DNA from 4 places in the Erwinia sp. E602 genome. Region 1 is predicted to be linked to each of the others. Evidence: predicted binding sites of a transcription regulator. Region 1 holds the regulator's gene; each other region holds the start of a gene.
The links. The regulator CRP, encoded in region 1, controls carbon source genes, mostly activating them, when cyclic AMP is high. The targets are predictions, from matches to a motif close to ATGTGANNNNNNTCACAT.
Positions count from the first base shown of each region.

Region 2: the regulator CRP is predicted to act here: its motif matches at 1,263-1,280, upstream of udp (uridine phosphorylase).
Region 3: the regulator CRP is predicted to act here: its motif matches at 2,594-2,611, upstream of cdd (cytidine deaminase).
Region 4: the regulator CRP is predicted to act here: its motif matches at 2,699-2,716, upstream of GKQ23_RS04710 (PTS sugar transporter subunit IIB).

Region 1 covers NZ_CP046582.1:351,615-356,407, forward strand. The annotation lists gene GKQ23_RS02935 (YccS/YhfK family putative transporter) at 28-2,106, opposite strand; gene crp (cAMP-activated global transcriptional regulator CRP) at 2,166-2,798, opposite strand; gene GKQ23_RS02945 (LysR substrate-binding domain-containing protein) at 3,021-3,971, opposite strand; gene GKQ23_RS02950 (MFS transporter) at 4,170-4,793, shown strand, end outside.
Region 2 covers NZ_CP046582.1:4,545,103-4,549,895, reverse strand. The annotation lists gene metE (5-methyltetrahydropteroyltriglutamate--homocysteine S-methyltransferase) at 1-54, shown strand, start outside; gene GKQ23_RS22445 (dienelactone hydrolase family protein) at 229-1,065, opposite strand; gene udp (uridine phosphorylase) at 1,351-2,112, shown strand; gene rmuC (DNA recombination protein RmuC) at 2,497-4,017, shown strand; gene ubiE (bifunctional demethylmenaquinone methyltransferase/2-methoxy-6-polyprenyl-1,4-benzoquinol methylase UbiE) at 4,092-4,793, shown strand, end outside.
Region 3 covers NZ_CP046582.1:1,633,479-1,638,271, forward strand. The annotation lists gene GKQ23_RS08895 (NAD-dependent malic enzyme) at 1-1,523, opposite strand, end outside; gene cdd (cytidine deaminase) at 1,648-2,538, opposite strand; gene GKQ23_RS08905 (CidB/LrgB family autolysis modulator) at 2,938-3,639, opposite strand; gene GKQ23_RS08910 (CidA/LrgA family protein) at 3,632-4,012, opposite strand; gene metG (methionine--tRNA ligase) at 4,456-4,793, opposite strand, start outside.
Region 4 covers NZ_CP046582.1:723,339-728,131, reverse strand. The annotation lists gene fecR (ferric citrate uptake sigma factor regulator FecR) at 1-760, opposite strand, end outside; gene fecI (ferric citrate uptake sigma factor FecI) at 757-1,284, opposite strand; gene GKQ23_RS04715 (LacI family DNA-binding transcriptional regulator) at 1,390-2,409, opposite strand; gene GKQ23_RS04710 (PTS sugar transporter subunit IIB) at 2,800-3,120, shown strand; gene GKQ23_RS04705 (PTS sugar transporter subunit IIC) at 3,120-4,445, shown strand; gene GKQ23_RS04700 (PTS lactose/cellobiose transporter subunit IIA) at 4,449-4,772, shown strand.

The sequences.
Region 1 (4,793 bases):
ATGCTGAGGGCGGGAGCGATCCCGCCCTCAGTTTTTTTTGCCCAGACGGCGGCGCAGCCAGCCGCCGTGGTGCGGGCGCTGGCTCCATGTCAGCGACGAGATAGTGTGCATTATGCTGAGGTGGCTGAGGATGCGCTTAACGTGGCGTTCGACCACGGTGGTTGGCCCGCCGTGGAGCGCCTCAGGCGCTTCCAGCACGTTGCTCTCCGATCCCGGTCCGTCATACTCCAGCCGCTGCTGACAGCGCTGCAGGGCAATCTCACAGGACTGCAGATAGCGCTCCGCAAGCGATCGGGTCAGCATGGTATGTTCGCGCGCCAGGATGGTAATGGCGTTGATATGTTCGACGATAAACTGGCTGTGGGTCACCCACAGCTTCATGTCGGAGAGATAGCGTGAGTTAAAGCCCGGCTCCTGCATCGCCTGGTTCAGCGAGTTAAACAGCGCGTTGTGCGCCTGGTTGACGCGCATGCGCTGATACGCCAGCTTGCCGGCATCCTGCTCGTCGCCCAGTAACAGCCGCAAAGCCTCCTGGTCCGCCTCCAGCGCGTCGTGCGCGTTCTGCCGCAGCAGGCCGTTCTGCCACTGTGGCCACAGCCAGATCATGCCGCCAAAGGCGATCAGGCAGCCCATCAGCGTATCCATCAGCCGCGGCAGCAGAAAATCGGCACCGTTCAGCGACAGCAGTTGCAGCGTCCATACCGTGGTCACCGTAAAGCCGACCGTGGCCCAGCCGTAGAACGGGCGGATAATCAGGTAGCTCACCAGCGTAATCGCCAGCATCAGCAGCAGCACCACCGACTCCGGCGCGTGCAGGCGCAGGGTGAGTGCCGCCACCGCCAGCCCGGCCAGCGTGCCCAGCGCACGGTGTTGAATGCGTACCCGGGTAGCGCTGTAACCGTTGAGGCTAACGAACATCACCGTCATCAGCACCCAGTAAGGTTTGGGCAGGTTAAAGAACAGCGCCAGCGTACTGGCAAAGGTCAGCATCACCGCATAACGGGCGGCGGTGCGCAGCGCGGTGGACTTCAGCGACAGGTAGCTTTTCAGCGCCGGGATCAGCGGCAGGCGGCGCTGGCGGTCGGCCATCAGGTCGCGGCGGTAGAGCGGCTGCTGGGTGCGCAGCAGGCGGGCGATACGGCTGAAGTGGTAATAACAGAAGTTGCCGACCGGATTGTCAGGATGCTGGCGGGCGATCTTCTCCAGCGCCTGTAGCTGTTTTTCCATGCCAAAGCGCGCCGACAAACGATGGTAGAGGATATCATCCGCCAGCGTGCGCAGCCGCGCGGCAATAATCCGGGCGTTCCAGCGGATCACCGCCTCTGCATGGCTCTGTTCGACCAGCTTTTGCACCTCCTGCGGCTGATGCAGGCTGACGGCGATATGCTCCTGCAGATCCAGCGCCACCTGAAAGGCGCGCGTCAGCCGCCGGTAGTGCTGATCGCGGCCGGCGGAGAGCATATGCATCTGCTGATAGCAGGTATTAATCAGGTCGACCGCCTTCTGCTGACGAATCAGCAGCGGCGGCAGCGCGGTATCGGGGTCGGTCAGGCGGGTCAGCAGGGTATATTTGGCTTCGCAGTAACCCGCCAGTTCACGGTAAAGCAGGCTCAGGGTTTCCCGCAGCGGCTGCTCTTTCCACAGCCAGAACCAGAAGCCGTTAAACAGTCCGTACCACAGGGTGCCGCAGATAAACAGCAGCGGCGGCTGCCAGACAGGCACCCGGCCTGCCAGGCTTAAGGTAAAGATGGCGGCGATCAGCGACGCGGGCAGCAGGCGGCCGTGCAGCGGGCTGATTTCACCCAGCACGCCAAGCACCATCGTCATCAGCAGCAGGATCAGCGGCAGCGGCACGCCCTGTGCCCCGGCATACTGGATCAGAAAACTGCAGCCGGCAAACAGCGAGCCGCCGACGATCAGGCGTTTAAAGAAGCGTTTATGCAGGGTATCAAGGCCGGCGTTGTTGCAGCAGGCGGGGACTAAAGAGAACAGCAGACCCTGTTGCAGGGCTCCGAACAGCCAGCCAGTCGCCACCGGCAAACAGAGCACCAGCGTTTGCCGCAGGGCGTAGTTGACCTCAGGGTGATAGATGAGTCTACGCCACATGCACCGTACCCATAAAAAAGGCGCGACAGAAGCCTGTCGCGCCGCAGGATTAAGATCGGTTAACGGGTGCCGTAAACGACAATGGTTTTGCCGTGTGCGGAGATCAGATTCTGATCTTCCAGCATTTTCAGGATACGGCCCACGGTTTCACGGGAACAGCCGACGATCTGGCCGATCTCCTGACGGGTGATTTTGATCTGCATGCCATCCGGGTGGGTCATGGCATCGGGCTGTTTGGCCAGATTGAGCAGGGTCTGGGCAATACGGCCGGTGACGTCGAGGAAGGCGAGGTTGCCGACCTTTTCAGACGTCACCTGCAGACGACGCGCCATCTGCGAGGAGAGACGCATCAGAATATCCGGGTTAACCTGAATCAGCTGACGGAATTTTTTGTAGGAAATTTCAGCCACTTCACAGGCCGCTTTCGCGCGCACCCAGGCGCTGCGCTCCTGCCCCTCTTCAAACAGGCCCAGTTCGCCAATAAAGTCGCCCTGGTTCAGGTAGGAGAGGATCATCTCTTTGCCTTCTTCATCCTTGATCAGCACCGCTACCGCGCCTTTGACGATGTAGTAGAGGGTTTCTGCCTTTTCACCCTGATGGATCAGCGTGCTTTTGGATGGATATTTGTGAATATGGCAATGTGACAGGAACCATTCGAGAGTCGGGTCTGTTTGCGGTTTGCCGAGAACCATTCGCTGTTATCCTCTGTTTTGTCATCGAGCCCAAAAACAGGGGCTGCTCTCCCTGCCAGGCGTTGAAATAGTCAAGCGTTTCCCTGAGGGAAAATGATACGGGTCTCTGTTCAGAGCATGGCTCGCGTAGGGGGCCCGTTTTTACCGTGCATGATGGTGACAGTAAATATTACAGCTTTGTTTGTAGCACAGCTTTACATAACTGTCTTGTGTTGTATCGCTTCAGCATAGCGGGAAAAGGGAGGGCGTGCTGTTTTTGCCGGTAGAACAGCGCCACGCGTCACGCCCGCTGGCTTTCTCAAGTATTTTCAACAGCTGCTGCGCGCTGGCGGTCAGCGGCGAGTGGCTGGAGCAGACCGCGCCATACCGCAGCGCGGGCAGCGTGCCGATCGGCAGCTGCACCAGGCTGTGCGACCAGCGGCTCACCACCGGTTCCGGTAACAGCATCAGGTATCCCGCACGCTCGACCAGTTCGATGGCGGACAGTAACGAACTGGTGCGCAATGCCGGCTGCGGCAGCGCCTGAAAAAAGCGTTTCAGCTCATCATTTAACGATGACAGCGTGGCGCTCTCATCTTCTGCCAGCAGCCATTTTTGCTCGCTCAGCTGGGTTAACGCCCGCGCCCGCCGCGCCGGATGATTTTTGCTGGCGACCACGCACAGCGGCACCTGAAAGAGCGGGGTGATCACCAGCCGCTCCTGCTTAAGATCGGCGGGAACCGGCCCGGCGGCAAAGTCGATCTCGCCGCTGTTCAGCAGCGGCAGCAGGCTGCGCATCAGGCCCTCTTTGACGCTTAGCCGGGCCTGCGGGTGGCGCAGGCGAAATTTTTCGACCACCTCCGCCAGCATCGTTGAGCCCACCAGGCTGCAAACTCCCACCGCCACCTGCCCCTGCTGAGGATGCTGGGCGGAGTAGATTTCATCCCCCGCCCGCTGCAGCTCCTGCAGGATAAAGCGGTTGCGTACCGCGAACAGCTGGCCGCTGGGCGTCAGGGTGATCCCGCCAGGGCCGCGCAGAAACAGCGCCGTTTGCAGCGTATTTTCCAGTTCCTTCAGCGCCCGGCTGATGGCCGGCTGTGACTGTGCCAGCGTGCGGGCCGCCGAGCGGATACTGCCCTGACGCACGACTTCTTCAAACACCCGCAGCTGCTGCATTTTAGGTAGATAGCGCATCCCGTTCTCCTTCACTGATGCCAGAAACGTATCAGGGCAACGAAAATTTCATCTTACCTGACTGATGTAAATCCCTGATGGTGTTGTGGACATGTTAAATCATTGTGCTTGTTTCGTTGTGATGTTGCTCACAGCGCGGGACAGAGACTGACGGACGTAATTGATTGATTCCTTTTCAGTTAATTAGGAGAAACAGCAATGGATAGACGCGCACGCCTGGGAATGATCCTGATGTTATTTGCCGGCTATACCCTGATTTATATCGATAAAACCGTGATGGGCTTTGCGCTTCTGCCGATACGCGCAGAGTTTAACTTCACCCCGCAGCAGGTCGGCCTGATCCCGGGCTTATTTTTTTTCTCCTACACCCTGTTTCAGATCCCCGCCGGCTGGTTAAACGACCGGCTGGGCTACCGGGCGATGCTGGTGATGTCGCTGGCGCTGGTGGGCGTATGTGCCCTGCTGTTTGGCTGGTGGGGGCTGGGCCTTGGCTGGCTGATCCTGTTTCGCATGCTGGCCGGCATCGGTCACTCCGGTTATCCCAGCGCCAGCGCGAAAACGGTGACCATGACCTTCGATCTGCAGCATCGTACCTTTGTACAGTCGCTACTGCTCTCCTCCTCAGGAATGGCGATGGTAATCGGGCCGCTGCTGGCAATCTGGGCGCTGCGGGTGATGCGCTGGCAGCAGATGTATATGGTGTTTGCCGCGCTTTTTCTGCTGGTGGCGCTGCTGATGCTGGTGCTACTGCCAAAACACGGACAGCAGCAACAGGAGGTGGCCGCCCCGTCGCAGGGTAGCTGGCGGCTGATGTTCCGTCAT
Region 2 (4,793 bases), 650 kb from region 1:
GCGCTGGCCAATATGGTACAAGCGGCACAGAACCTGCGTAATGCGAAGGCCTGATTAAAATCCATCCTGCTTCAGGCCGCAGAGGAGGTTGCCCGCGTTTATTCCCTGCGGTATTCAGGTGTGCCGGGATCCCTTCACCGGCCGCCTGTCTGCAACGCAAAGGCGGCCGGCTGGAACGGTTGACGTTAAGCTGCGCGCGCTGGGGCACAGGTTACCGTGCCCCTTTTTTTATACTTTTGGTGCCACGCCATACTGGCGGAAAAAGGCCAGCATGCGCTGCCAGCCATCCTGGGCGGATTCGGCGTGATAGCTCGGGCGATAGTCGGCGTTAAACGCGTGTCCCGCGTCCGGATAAACGATGATTTCTGCTTTGGCATTAGCCGCCCGCACCGCCTGGCGCATGGTATCGACCGTCTCCTGAGGAATACCATCATCCTGGCCGCCGTAGAGGCCGAGCACCGGGGCATTCAGATTAACGGCGATATCGACCGGATGTTTCGGCTGTTTTAAGGTTTTCTCCCCCACCAGTTTACCGTACCAGGCAACCGCGGCTTTCAGCTGCGGGTTGTGTGCGGCATACAGCCAGCTGATGCGCCCGCCCCAGCAGAACCCGGTCACGGCCATATTGCGCATATCGCCGCCGTGGCGCGCCGCCCAGTTGGCCACGTGATCAAGGTCGGCCAGCACCTGGCTGTCCGGCACTTTGCTGACCAGCTCTTTCAGCAGGGTCGGGATGTCGTCGTAATCGCTGGCGTCGCCCTGACGGAAATAGAGCTCGGGTGCCACGGCCAGATAGCCGGCCTGTGCCAGGCGGCGACAGATATCGCGGATATGTTCATGTACGCCGAAGATCTCCTGCACTACCAGGATCACCGGTAACGGCTCTTCCGCCTGGCGCGGCCGGGCAAAAAACGCCGGCATATTATCGCCCTGGGTCGGCACCGAGGTTTCGCCGCAGGTGATATCCGCGCTGTCGGTGATCAGGGTGGTGGGGGCGGTCGCACCGGCCGCCGGGGCGAAGCCCGTGGTGCTGCGATCTTGAGTCGTGTTATCGTCGGTTTTCATTGTCCTCTCCGTGCGTGCACTAAAGCCGTCAGCTAAATATAGCCAGGAATGCGCCGGGGCCGCTCACCGCGCCCTATCTCTTTAACATCAGACCCGGCTCTGCCATAGCGCGGGTTGTGACATATTCAGCCGGTTCAGTGTTTATTTGTGAATCAGATCACCTTTTATAACTCTTGAAATGTAACTTTCATTTTAAGAGTGGATGTTTATCACATAAAAGTGTGCGACTTTTACGTAGAGTAGTCTTCAGTTAACTAATCCCGCTTTCCGCGACAGGAGTTTGAAATGGCACAGTCTGACGTATTCCACCTTGGTTTAACGCAAGCCGACCTGCAGGGCGCGACGCTGGCGATTGTGCCCGGCGATCCGGAGCGGGTGAAGAAAATTGCCGCGCTGATGGATAACCCGGTGCATCTGGCCTCGCACCGCGAGTTCACCACCTGGCGTGCGGAACTCTCCGGCACGCCGGTGATCGTCTGCTCCACCGGTATCGGCGGGCCGTCCACTTCGATTGCGGTGGAAGAGCTGGCGCAGCTGGGCATCCGTACCTTCCTGCGCGTGGGCACCACCGGTGCCATCCAGCCGGGCATCAACGTCGGCGACGTGCTGGTCACTACCGGATCGGTACGTCTGGACGGTGCCAGCCTGCACTTTGCCCCGCTGGAGTTCCCGGCGGTGGCGGACTTCGCCTGTACCACCGCGCTGGTGGCGGCCGCGCAGGCGGTAGGGGCGACGACCCACATCGGTATCACCGCGTCATCAGACACCTTCTATCCCGGTCAGGAGCGTTATGACACCTACTCCGGACGCGTGGTCAGCCGGTTCCAGGGCTCAATGCAGGAGTGGCAGCAGATGGGCGTACTGAACTATGAGATGGAGTCGGCGACGTTGCTGACCATGTGCGCCAGCCAGGGACTGCGTGCGGGAATGGTCGCCGGAGTGATCGTTAACCGTACCCAGCAGGAGATCCCGGATGCGGAAACCATGAAGAAAACCGAGAGTGATGCGGTGAAAATCGTGGTGGAAGCAGCGCGTCGCCTGATCTGACCCGCCTGACAACGGGCCACGTGTAATCAGGTGGCCCGCTGACGATGAACAACGTGATCTACCTGCCGCCTGCCGCCTGCCGCCTGCCGCCTGCCGCCTGCCACCTGCCACCTGCTACCTGCTACCTGTGACCCTGTGACCCTGTGACATGTGACTTCTGTCTGCTGCCCTTGTGTCTTTTGTTATTCATTCTCCGCTTTGTCCTGTGTCCGCTGCCGATAAGGCCTCTGACGTCATCACGCTTCTTGCGGCCTGGTATCCATTTTACCTTGCTACTTCCTATGCCCACCGGCATGCATGGCTTTTTGTCTGGACATTCATACAGTAGATCACTATTTTTTCAGCTGTTGGGTTATCAGCAGGAGAATCAGAGTGGACGAATTGATGGTCATTGGCGTCTGTAGCGGCCTCGCCGGAGCGCTGGCCGGCTGGCTGATCGCTCAGCTGCGCGGCCAGCGGCAGCTGGCACAAGGGGAAACGGAACGCCAGCTGCTGGTACAGGCCGCTGAGCAGTCGCAGGCGGAACGTCTGCGACTGCAACAGCAGCTGGAGGGGCAACTGCAACAGCAGAAAGCCAGCGAGCAGGAGCTGCGCCAGCTGCACGGCGGGATGGCCGCCGCCGGTGAGAAGCTGCAGCAGCTCGACCACTGGCGCGCGGAAGCGGAGCAACTGACGCGTGAGCTGCGCAACCAGCTGGAGATCAATGCGGCCCAGGAGGCAGAGCTTCGCGAAGTGACCATCCGCCTGGAAGAGACGCGAATGGCGACAGAAGAGAAACAGCGGCTGCTGGTAAACAGCGAGACGCGGCTGAACGCGCAGTTCGAGAATCTTGCCAACCGTATTTTTGAAAACAGCGGCCGCCGGGTGGATGAACAGAACCGGCAGAGCCTGCACGGCCTGATTACGCCGCTGCGCGAGCAGCTGGAAGGGTTCCGCCGCCAGGTGCAGGAGGGCTTCGGCCAGGAAGCGCGGGAGCGGCATACGCTGGCCCATGAGATCCGCAACCTGCAGCAGCTTAACGCGCAGATGGCGCAGGAAGCTATCAACCTGACCAAAGCCCTGAAAGGCGACAACAAAACGCAGGGTAACTGGGGGGAGGTGGTGCTCAGCCGGGTGCTGGAAGCCTCCGGCCTGCGTGAAGGTCACGAGTATGAGACTCAGGTCACCGTCCAGCTGGAGCAGAACGGCCGCATGCAGCCGGACGTGATTGTCCGTCTGCCGCAGGGCAAGGACGTGGTGATTGACGCCAAGATGACGCTGGTAGCCTACGAGCGCTATTTCAACGGTGAGGATCAGGCGGAACGGGAGCTGGCGATCGCCGAGCATATCGCGGCGATCCGCAACCACCTGCGTCTGCTCAGCCGCAAGGACTATCAGCAGCTGCCGGGCCTGCGTTCGCTGGACTACGTGCTGATGTTTATTCCTGTCGAGCCGGCGTTTCTGCTGGCGATTGACCGCCAGCCGGAGCTGATTAACGAAGCGCTGAACCAGAATATTATGCTGGTCAGCCCGACCACCCTGCTGGTGGCGCTGCGCACCATCAATAATCTGTGGCGTTATGAACACCAGAGCCGTCATGCCCAGCGCATTGCCGATCGCGCCGCGCGGCTTTATGACAAAATGCGGCTGTTTGTTGATGATATGAGCAGCATCGGGCAGAACCTCGATAAGGCGCAGGACAGCTACCGCCAGGCAATGAAGAAGCTGGCGGAAGGTCGCGGTAATCTGATCGCCCAGACCGAGGGGTTTCGCCAGATGGGGGTGGAGATCAAACGGCCGATCAACCCGAGGCTGGTGGAACAGGCGCAGCCGGACGACGACGAGGCCGGGCAGGACGACGGCTGGGACGATGCGCCGGATGAGGCTGCGGCAAGCCAGTCGCCCCCTCAGCGCATTAATGAATAAGCGTGCGGCAAGTGCCTGGCCTGCCTGACTCTGGTACACTTGGCCGATATTTGATGGCAGAACAGGCAAAACCCATGGCAGATGAATCTAAGGACACCACCGATTTCGGCTATCGCACCGTAGCGAAAAGCGAGAAAGCCGATATGGTGGCGGATGTGTTCCACTCCGTTGCGGCCAAATATGATTTGATGAACGACCTGATGTCGTTCGGCATTCACCGCGTCTGGAAGCGTTTCACCATTGATTGCAGCGGCGTGCGCCGCGGCCAGCGCGTGCTGGATCTGGCGGGCGGCACGGGCGACCTGACGGCGAAATTTTCTCGTCTGGTGGGGGAATCTGGTGAAGTGGTGCTGGCCGATATCAACAGTTCAATGTTGAAAGTAGGCCGCGAGAAGCTGCGTAACCGAGGCATCATTGGCAATGTCAACTACGTGCAGGCCAACGCGGAAGCGCTGCCGTTCCCGGACAACTACTTCGACTGCATCACCATCGCCTTTGGCCTGCGTAACGTGACCGATAAAGACAAGGCGCTGGCCTCGATGTTCCGCGTGCTGAAGCCGGGTGGTCGCCTGCTGGTGCTGGAGTTCTCCAAACCCGTACTGGAGCCGCTGAGCAAAGCCTACGATGCTTACTCCTTCCATATCCTGCCGCGCATCGGTGAGATCGTTGCGAAAGACGCCGGCAGCTACCGCTACCTGGCGGAATCCATCCGTATGCACCCCGATCAGGACACCCTGAAGCAGATGATGATGGACGTTGGCTTTGAAAACACCACT
Region 3 (4,793 bases), 1.3 Mb from region 1:
ACCGGGCCTTCGCCGTCGTTGGCCAGCGGCGAGCAGTCGGCCAGCGCGCGGCTGGCGGCCATCAGCATGCTGTCGGTGACGCGGGTGGCGCCGGAGGCGATCACACCCAGACCGATGCCAGGGAAAATATAGGAGTTGTTACACTGGGCGATCGGGTAGGTTTTATCCTTCCAGGTGACCGGGGCAAACGGGCTGCCGGTGGCGACCAGCGCCTGGCCGTCGGTCCACGCCATAATATCCTGCGGGGTGGCTTCCACGCGCGAGGTCGGGTTAGACAGCGGCATGATGATCGGGCGCGCGCAGTGTTTGTGCATCTCGCGCACGATCTCTTCGCTGAACAGCCCCGGCTGGCCGGAAACGCCGATCATAATGCTCGGACGGGCGTTACGCACCACGTCGAGCAGCGACAGCGAGTCGCTCTGGCTGTCCCAGCCGGCCAGTTTGTCACTCTTCTGCACCAGGCGGCTCTGGAAGTTCAGCAGGTTCGGCAGCTTGTCGGTCAGCAGGCCGAAACGATCCACCATAAATACGCGGCCGCGCGCTTCGTCATCGCTCAGCCCTTCGGACTTCATCTGCGCGATAATCTGCTCGGCGATGCCGCAGCCGGCGGAACCGGCCCCGAGGAACACCACGTTCTGTTCGCTCAGTTTGTTGCCCGCCGCGCGGCTGGCCGCCAGCAGGGTGCCGAGGGTGACGGAAGCGGTGCCCTGAATATCGTCGTTAAAGCAGCACACCTCATCACGGTAGCGCTCCAGCAGCGGCATGGCGTTCTTCTGCGCGAAGTCTTCAAACTGCAGCAGCACGTTCGGCCAGCGGCTCTTCACCGCCTGGATAAAGTCGTTAACGAAGTTATCGTACTCTTCGCCGGTGATGCGCGGGTGGCGCCAGCCCATATACAGCGGATCGTTCAGCAGCTGCTGGTTGTTGGTGCCGACGTCCAGCACCACCGGCAGGGTGTAGGCCGGGCTGATGCCGCCGCAGGCGGTGTACAGCGACAGCTTACCGATCGGAATGCCCATACCGCCGATGCCCTGGTCGCCGAGGCCGAGGATGCGCTCGCCGTCGGTGACCACGATCACTTTCACATTCTGCTTGGTGGCGTTCTGCAGCATGTCTTCGATGTTTTCACGGTTCGGATAGGAGATAAACAGGCCGCGCGCGCGGCGGTAGATCTCAGAGAAGTGCTCACAGGCCGCGCCGACGGTCGGGGTGTAGATAATCGGCATCATCTCTTCCAGATGATTGTCCAGCAGGCGGTAGAACAGGGTTTCGTTGGTGTCCTGAATGTTACGCAGGTAGACGTGCTTATCGTTATTGTTCTTGAAATCCTGGTACTGGCGGTAGGCGCGGGCCGCCTGCTCTTCGATGCTCTCAACGGTTTCCGGCAGCAGGCCGCGCAGGTTAAAGTCGTGGCGCTCTTCGGTGGTGAAGGCGCTACCCTTATTCAGCAGCGGGAATTCCAGCAGGATTGGGCCGGCGTAAGGGATATAGAGGGGGCGTTTACTTTCGTACTCGAGTTCCATGCAATCATTACTCAGTGGGGATTGGGGATGTGGCGCCAATCCTAGAATAAATCGCCTGAAAGTACAGCTTTTGTTAACACGCAATAACAAAAGCTGCGATTATCCTCGAATATTAGAAAAATTCTTACAGATCGCCCAGCGATAAGCGGCTGAAATGTTGACAGCCGAGCGCGGCCAGGGTGGCGGCGGTGGCAGACGACTGATCGAGTTGCGCATCACCGGCCTGCGCCAGCACGCCACGGCGGATCTGGTCGAAGCTGCGGCCGCTGAGGTTAAGCAGGTTCAGCGCCCCCTGCAGCGGCGGCAGGCTCGGGTTAAAGGCGGCGTTCTCGGCGTAGCGGCCGGCAAAGATCGCACCGTCGTCGGTTTCCAGCGCCACGCCGCTCCAGGCTCCGCTGTACGGCGCGTGGCTGCGGTTCGCGGCGGCCAGCGCCGCCTGCTCCAGCGCGTCGCCGCGCGGCTGCACGCCGTGATCGACCTCATCCATCAGCAGGGTGGCGATCTCCAGATCGCGCGGGCCGAACGAATCCGGCAGATAGTGGCCAAGCGTGGCGGCGGCGCGCCCCGGCAGCTCAACGATCAGATCGCTGCCGCTGTTCAGCTCGTTCATAAACTGACGACAGTGGCCGCAGGGGGTGTAGTTAACGGTGATCGCCGCCAGCCCGCGCTCGCCGCGCAGCCAGGCGTGGGTCACCGCGCTCTGCTCGGCGTGCACCGTCTGCTGCATGGTGGCCCCGGCGAACTCCAGGTTGGCACCGAACCACAGCGTGCCGCTGACCCCGCGGGCGATGGCACCCACCATAAAGTTCGACAGCGGCGCAACCGCGCAGGCGGCGGCCAGCGGCAGCAGCGCAAACGCCAGCTGGCTGTCGTCCAGGCCGCTGGCCTGCTTCAGCGCGGCGGCGTCGGCTGCGCTGATTGAACCGGCAAAGTCGTCTGCGTCAAGCAGCGGCTGAATGGCCTGCTGCAGCGCCGCGGGCAGGGTGGCAAAAGCGGACTGGAAACGTGGGTGCATACGGAACCTCATAAACGGAGTACTGGCCCATCCTAATGGGCCGGCAGCCTGTTATATGTGATTCATGTCACGCTGACAATGTAATAGATGAAAGATATGTGAGAAATGCGAGACTTATCGCAAGTTTTAGACCATTTACTGCCCCAGCGGGCAGCGGGCAGCGGGCAGCGGGCAGCGGGCAGCGGGTAACGATTAGCGAGTAGGGGGCACGGGGCACGGGCGGCAGGTTGAGGACAACAGCGACGGGCAAGGTGCAGCGGGCAGCAGGCAGCGGGAATAGAATATCGGGCACCTGGTAACGGGTAACAGGTAACAGGTAACAGGTAACAGGTAACAGGGAAACAGAGAAATTCTGCTCCCGAGCCACTGGGGGCACGGGAGCAGGGGAGAGTGCCGCTGTCAGCCCAGCCAGTGCAGCAGCAGCGGGAACAGAAACGGCGCGGTCAGCGAGGTGATAATGGCGCACAGCACCAGCGCCAGCGAGCTGAACGCGCCCTCCTGCGCATCCAGCTCCACCGCGCGCGCGGTGCCGATAGCGTGCGAGGCGTTACCGATCGCCAGCCCGCGCGCCGCCTTATGCTTCACCCGCAGCAGGTTCAGCAGCATATGGCCAAACACCGCGCCGGAGACGCCGGCGATCAGCACGCAGATAGCGCTGATCGCCGGAATTCCGCCCTGCGAAGCGGAAACCGCCATGGCGATCGGCGTGGTCACCGACTTCGGCATCAGGGTGGCGGCGATCTGCGGCGTCGCGCCCAGCCACAGCGCAATCGCGGTGCCGGAGACCATCGCCGTCAGGCTGCCGATGAAGCAGACGCTGATAATCGACTTCCAGCGCGCGCGGATCTGATGGATCTGCTCATACAGCGGCAGCGCCAGCGCCACCACCGCCGGCTGCAGCAGGTTATTCAGCAGCGCGCTGCCGGCGAAGTAGCGCGCGTAGGGCAGCTGCAGCACCAGCAGCAGCGGAATAATCACCGCCATGGCGACCAGCAGCGGATTCAGCAGCGACAGCTTCGCCTTCGCCGCCAGCCAGCGCGCCGCCAGAAACACGCCAACGGTCAGCGGCAGCGCCCACCAGAAATCACCGAAATCAGACATCATCCCCCTCCTTACGCTGCAGACGCTCAGACAGCAGCCCCACCGTAACCAGCACGATCAGCGTACTCACCAGGCAGGAGACCACGATTGGCGCAAACTGCGCGCTGAGAATATCGACGTCGTTCATAATCCCGACGCTGATCGGCACAAACAGCAGCGCCATATAGCGAATAATCAGCTGGCAGCCGGGCCGCACCCACTCCACCGGCAGCAGCTGCGTCGCCAGCAGGGTAAACAACAGCAGCATGCCGATAATACTGCCGGGAATGGCAACGGGAAGCAGGGTCGAGATGCCGCGCCCGGCAATCAGGCACAGGTAAATCGCCAGAAACGAGCGGCAATAGCGGAACACAATAAGAAGAACGCGGGACATAAACCACTCCGGAATTCAGAGCGTTAAGCATACGACGATTGCCAGCCCACTGCCAGCAGCAGCGAACACGTGTTCTGCATTCAGACGACATGCAATGTATAGCGAAGGGAGTCAAACAACATGAAGACAACGCAACAGGTAAAGCGAAGCAGTCAAACAAGAAGCTAAAGACAACGCAGAAGGTAAAGCGAAGGGAATCTGAAGACAACACAGAACGTAAAGCGAAGGGAATCTGACAGCAATCTGAAGACAACACAGAACGTAAAGCGAAGGGAGCCCGTACACGGAGTAAAGCATCACGGGCCAGGGAAGGCCCGTGCTGAGCTGTCATGGATGACGTTTTTTGCGTCTTTACGGAGTGTACGGGCTCCCTGAGCCGGAGCCCGCATTAACAGACGACTAGCCATCGTAACCGCATTTACAGACAACTAACGCAAACCAGCTTACTTAACCTGCTGCCCCGGCTGCGCGCCGCTGTCCGGGCTGAGCAGGAAGATATCCTTGCCGCCAGGACCCGCCGCCATCACCATCCCTTCCGACACGCCGAAACGCATCTTGCGCGGCGCAAGGTTGGCGACCATCACCGTCAGGCGGCCGACCAGCACCGCCGGATCGTTATAGGCAGCGCGGATGCCGGAGAACACCTGACGGGTCTCACCGCCGAGATCCAGCGTCAGCTTCAGCAGCTTATCTGAACCCTCGACCAGCTCGGCGTTCTGGATCAGCGCAATACGCATATCCACCTTAGCGAAATCGTCAAAGCTGATGGTCTCCTGAATCG
Region 4 (4,793 bases), 370 kb from region 1:
TGACGCTAAGCAGGCCGCGCTGCCAGCCGAGATCGGCGGCGTTCAGCGGCTGCAGGGCTTCAAAACGGCGAGCGGTAAAACGCAGCGTCTGCCCGGCGGGCACCCGCAGGCTCGCCTGCGGATCGGCCTGCAGCGTCACCTCAACCGCGTGACGCTGCACGCTGAGCGTGGTGGCATCATCCCACTGGCGCACGCTGAATTCGGTGCCCAGCGCGCGCAGCCGCCCTTCGCGGGTGCTGACCAGAAACGGCCGCCGTCCGGGGTCAGCGGCGGTGGTGATGGCGATCTCGCCCTGGCTGAGGGCCACCAGCCGCTGTGACGGCGTAAAGTCCAGCCGCACCGCGCTGGCGGTATTCAGCTGCAGCTCAGAGCCGTCCTGCAGCCGCACCCGCCGCTGCTCGCCGGTGGCGGTGTGATAGTCGGCGCGCAGACCGACGCCGACCGGCGAGCGCCACAGCTGCCAGCTGCCGCCAACGCCGAGCAGCAGCAGCAGGCTTTTAAGCACCCGCCGGCGGGTCTGCTGTACCTCGCGGTGGGACTGATGCAGTACCTGGTAGCCGAGATGGCCGGGCAGAGTCTGCAGCTGGCCCTGCAGCGACTCGACGCGCTGCCAGGCCCAGCGGTGGTCCTCATGTTGCTGATACCACTGCTGCCATTTACTGCTCAGCTGCGGGCTGATTTCACCGGCGCACAGCGTGGCGTACCACTGTGCGGCCATCTTCAGCGCCAGCCGCTGCCCGTCGCTAATCTGCAGGTTCACCCGTTCAGCTCCAGACCCAGTCGGAACAGCAGGCAGTGCTCGGTGGCCTTCGCCATATACTTTTTCACCGAGCTGACCGAAACCTGCATCCGTTCGGCGATCTGCGGGTAGGTCAGTCCTTCCAGCTGCGACAGCAGAAACGCCTGGCGCACCTTTTCACCCAGCCCGTCGAGCATGGTGTCAATCTGCTGCAGGGTCTCCAGCAGGCCGTGCTGCAGCTCCGGCGAGGGCATATGCGCTTCCGGCAGTTGCTCCAGCAGGTCCAGCCACGCGCGCTCCAGCGCGTTGCGCCGGAAAAAATCGACCATCACCCGGCGGGCGATAGTGACGAGGAACGACTTTGGCTGACGAACGGACGGCGCGTTGCCGCCGCTCAGCACGCGGAGAAAGGTATCCTGCGCCAGATCGTCGGCATCGGCCATCGACCCTAACCGCTGCGCCAGCCAGCGCTGCAGCCAGCGGTGATGCGACTGATAGAGATCGGCGAAAGGGTCGGCAACGGCCGGATTTACTGGTGTTGGCATACAATGAGACACAACCCGGGTTAAAATTTACCCGGGCAGGATAGTTGATAATGGTTATCATTTCAATCGGCAGCTAACGCCGTCGACAGGCCCGCACGCCTGCGATCAACCGCCGTGGTACGGCCCAGGGACTACCGAATCCCGCACCACCAGCTGACCGCTGAACTGCGGTACCACCACGGCGGGCTGGTCATCAAGCAGCTCCAGCAGTTTGACAAAGGTATGCCTGATCATCTCGCCTACCGGCACGTGAACGGTGGTCAGCGGCGGCACAAAGAAGGCCGCCATGGGAATATCATCGAAGCTCAGCAACGAGATATCCTCGGGAATGCGCTTGCCGGCGGCGTAAAACGCCCGCGCCGCGCCGATGGCCATATCATCGTTACTCGCCACCAGGGCGGTAAAGGTAACTTCCCGCGACAGCAGCTGTAGCCCGGCCTCGTAGCCGGTTTGCGGCGTCCAGGCTCCGTGGGCAATGCGACGCTCGTCCCAGGCAATATGATGCGACCGCAGCGCCCGCCGGTATCCCTCAAGGCGGCTGATACCGGTGGGGGAATCGGCCGCACCGGCAATAAACGCAATATCACGGTGCCCCTGGCTGAACAGATAATTGACGGCGTCAAAGGTATTCTGTTCGTGGCAGGCAAACACGCAGCGTTCGGGGTATTTCTCCAGCCGGCGGTTAACCACAATAATCGGCTTGCTGGTTTGTTCGATAATCTCATCCAGCTCGCGCGTGGTGAGAAAGCGCGGGTAGATAATCACCGCATCGCAGCGCAAATCGAGCAGAAACTCAATCGCCTGGCGCTCCTCACGGGCGTTGTGCTTGCCGTCGGCCAGCAGCAGCTGGCGGCCATGCTGTTCGGTGACGGTGGCCGCCTGGAATAACAGCTCGCTAAAATAGGGGCCGTTATACAGTGTGTTGGTTACCACCAGGCCAATATTATTGGATTTATTGGTTGCCAGATTCCTCGCCAGTAAATTAGGCCGGTAACCGGTCTCTTCTACCGCTTTAAATACCTTATCCTGGGTGGTTTTACTGACATAACTATTGCCTGCTAATACCCGGGACACCGTCGCTTTTGACACGCCCGCTTTATTTGCCACATCCAGCATGGTAACCATAAATATATCCTGCGATGTAAATTCTTGCCGCTATAATAACCCGATTTTAAATCGTGGAACATTGCTGATAAGACGATTATAAAAAACTATACACATTAACAAGTTACAACTAAACCTTGCTACAAATCACACTTTTTCGACTCTGCCTGGCATGCCAGCAACGCCCTTATACCTTACGCCATTATTTTAAAAAATAATTTAAACCGCTCGTTAACCGCTGCTTAACCTGCTTCTGATATAGAAGTTAACCCTGCCAATTACACTGTTTTTTTGTGGTCATCAACGGCGTTTGCGATCCGAATCACAAATCGTTACACTGAATCTGAAACCGGTTGCAGAAACAGGGTTCTTTCCGCTATCAATTAAGAAAAACCAGACCGGAGAACAGCCATGAATAAAATTTTACTCTGTTGTGCTGCAGGTATGTCCACCAGCATGGTGGTCCAGCGGATGGAAAAGGCCGCAAAAGAGAAGAACATCGACGTGGAGATCAACGCGGTAGGACTCGACGAATTCAACGAGCAGATCGGCCATTACGACTGCTGCCTGCTGGGCCCGCAGATCAAGTACAAGCTGGCGGACTTTAAGCCGCTGGCGGATGAGCTGAACAAGCCGATCGCGGTGATCAACACCATGGATTACGGCATGATGAACGGCGACAAGATCCTCACCGAAGCGCTGGCGATGATCAACAACGGCAGGGCCGCGTGATGAGCCGCTTCAGCGAGACCCTGTTTGGGGTGATCGAAAACCGCATCAGTCCGATCGCGGCGCGGTTATCAGGCCAGCGCCACGTGGTGGCAATCAAGGACGGCTTTATCTCCTCGATGCCGTTCCTGATCGTCGGATCCTTTATGCTGCTGTTTGCGCACCCGCCGTTTGGCGCCGACAGCCAGTGGGCGTTCGCCCGGTGGTGGCTGGGTATGGTGGAACGCCACTCCACGCAGATCATGATGCCCTACAACATGACCATGGGCATTATGGCGGTCTACATCTGCGCCGCCATCGCCTATAACCTTGCCATCAGCTACAGGATGAACGGCTTTATGGCCGCCTGCCTGTCGCTGATGTCATTCCTGCTGGTCGCCGCGCCGCAGAGCAACGGCGCGCTGCCGGTGGGATCGCTGGGCGGCGAAGGGATCTTTACCGCGATTATCGTCAGCCTGTATGCCACCGAGCTGATGCACTTCCTGCAGAAGCACAATATTGGCTTTAAGCTGCCCGAACAGGTGCCGCCGAAAATCCGCCAGTCGTTTGACCTGCTGATCCCGATCATGGCGATCTTCATTACCCTGTTCCCGCTCAGCCTGTGGGTGCAGGATCAGTTCGGCATGCTGCTGCCGCAGGCGATTATGGCGATCTTCAAGCCGATCATCTCCGCCTCTGACTCGCTGCCCGCCGTGCTGATCGCCGTACTGCTGTGCCATCTGCTGTGGTTCGCCGGTATTCACGGTGCGGTGATCGTCGGCGGTATTCTGCAGGCGTTCTGGCTGACCAACCTCGGCATTAACCAGCAGGAACTCAACGCCGGCGCGCCGATTACCCAGGTGTTTATCGAGCCGTTCTGGCAGTTCTTTATCGTGGTCGGCGGCTCGGGGGCCACCATGGGGCTGGTGTTCCTCTACCTGCGCAGCCGTTCGGCGCACCTGCGTTCGATTGGCAAGCTGGGGCTGGTGCCGAGCATGTTCAACATCAACGAGCCGATTATCTTTGGTTCTCCGATCGTCATGAACCCGCTGCTGTTTATCCCGTTTATCACCGCGCCGCTGGTTAACGCCACCATTGCGTGGATCGCCACCCGCACCAACATGGTCAATCACGTGGTGTCGTTAGCGCCGTGGACCACCCCCGGCCCGATCGGTGCCGCCTGGTCAACCGGCTGGGACTTCCGCGCGGTGATTCTGGTCGGCGTGCTGATCGCCGTCTCAACGCTGATTTACTACCCGTTCTTTAAAATGTACGAACGCCAGCTGCTGGAGCAGGAACAGCCTGCACCCGCGAAAGAAGATGGCGACCTGAAAGCCGTGGAGGGCTGAAGCATGGATATGGAAACCACCGTAATGGAGCTGATTATTCACGCCGGTGAAGCGCGCTCCTGCTCGATGCAGGCGCTGCGTGCCGCCCGCGGCTATGACTGGCAGGAGGCGGACGCGCAGCTGACCGCCGCCTCGGTCGCTGCCAAAGCGGCCCATAAGATTCAGACCGCGCTGATCGGGGCTGATGAAGGAGTCGGCAAGATCCCCGTCAACCTGATACTGGTTCATGCACAGGACCATCTGATGAACGCCATGCTGTGCCGCGAGCTGGCAGAAGAGATCATCCTTCTGCATCGCGAGGTGCAGGCGCTGAAGCAGGCGCAGTAATCCACGCGGGGCGAGCATATC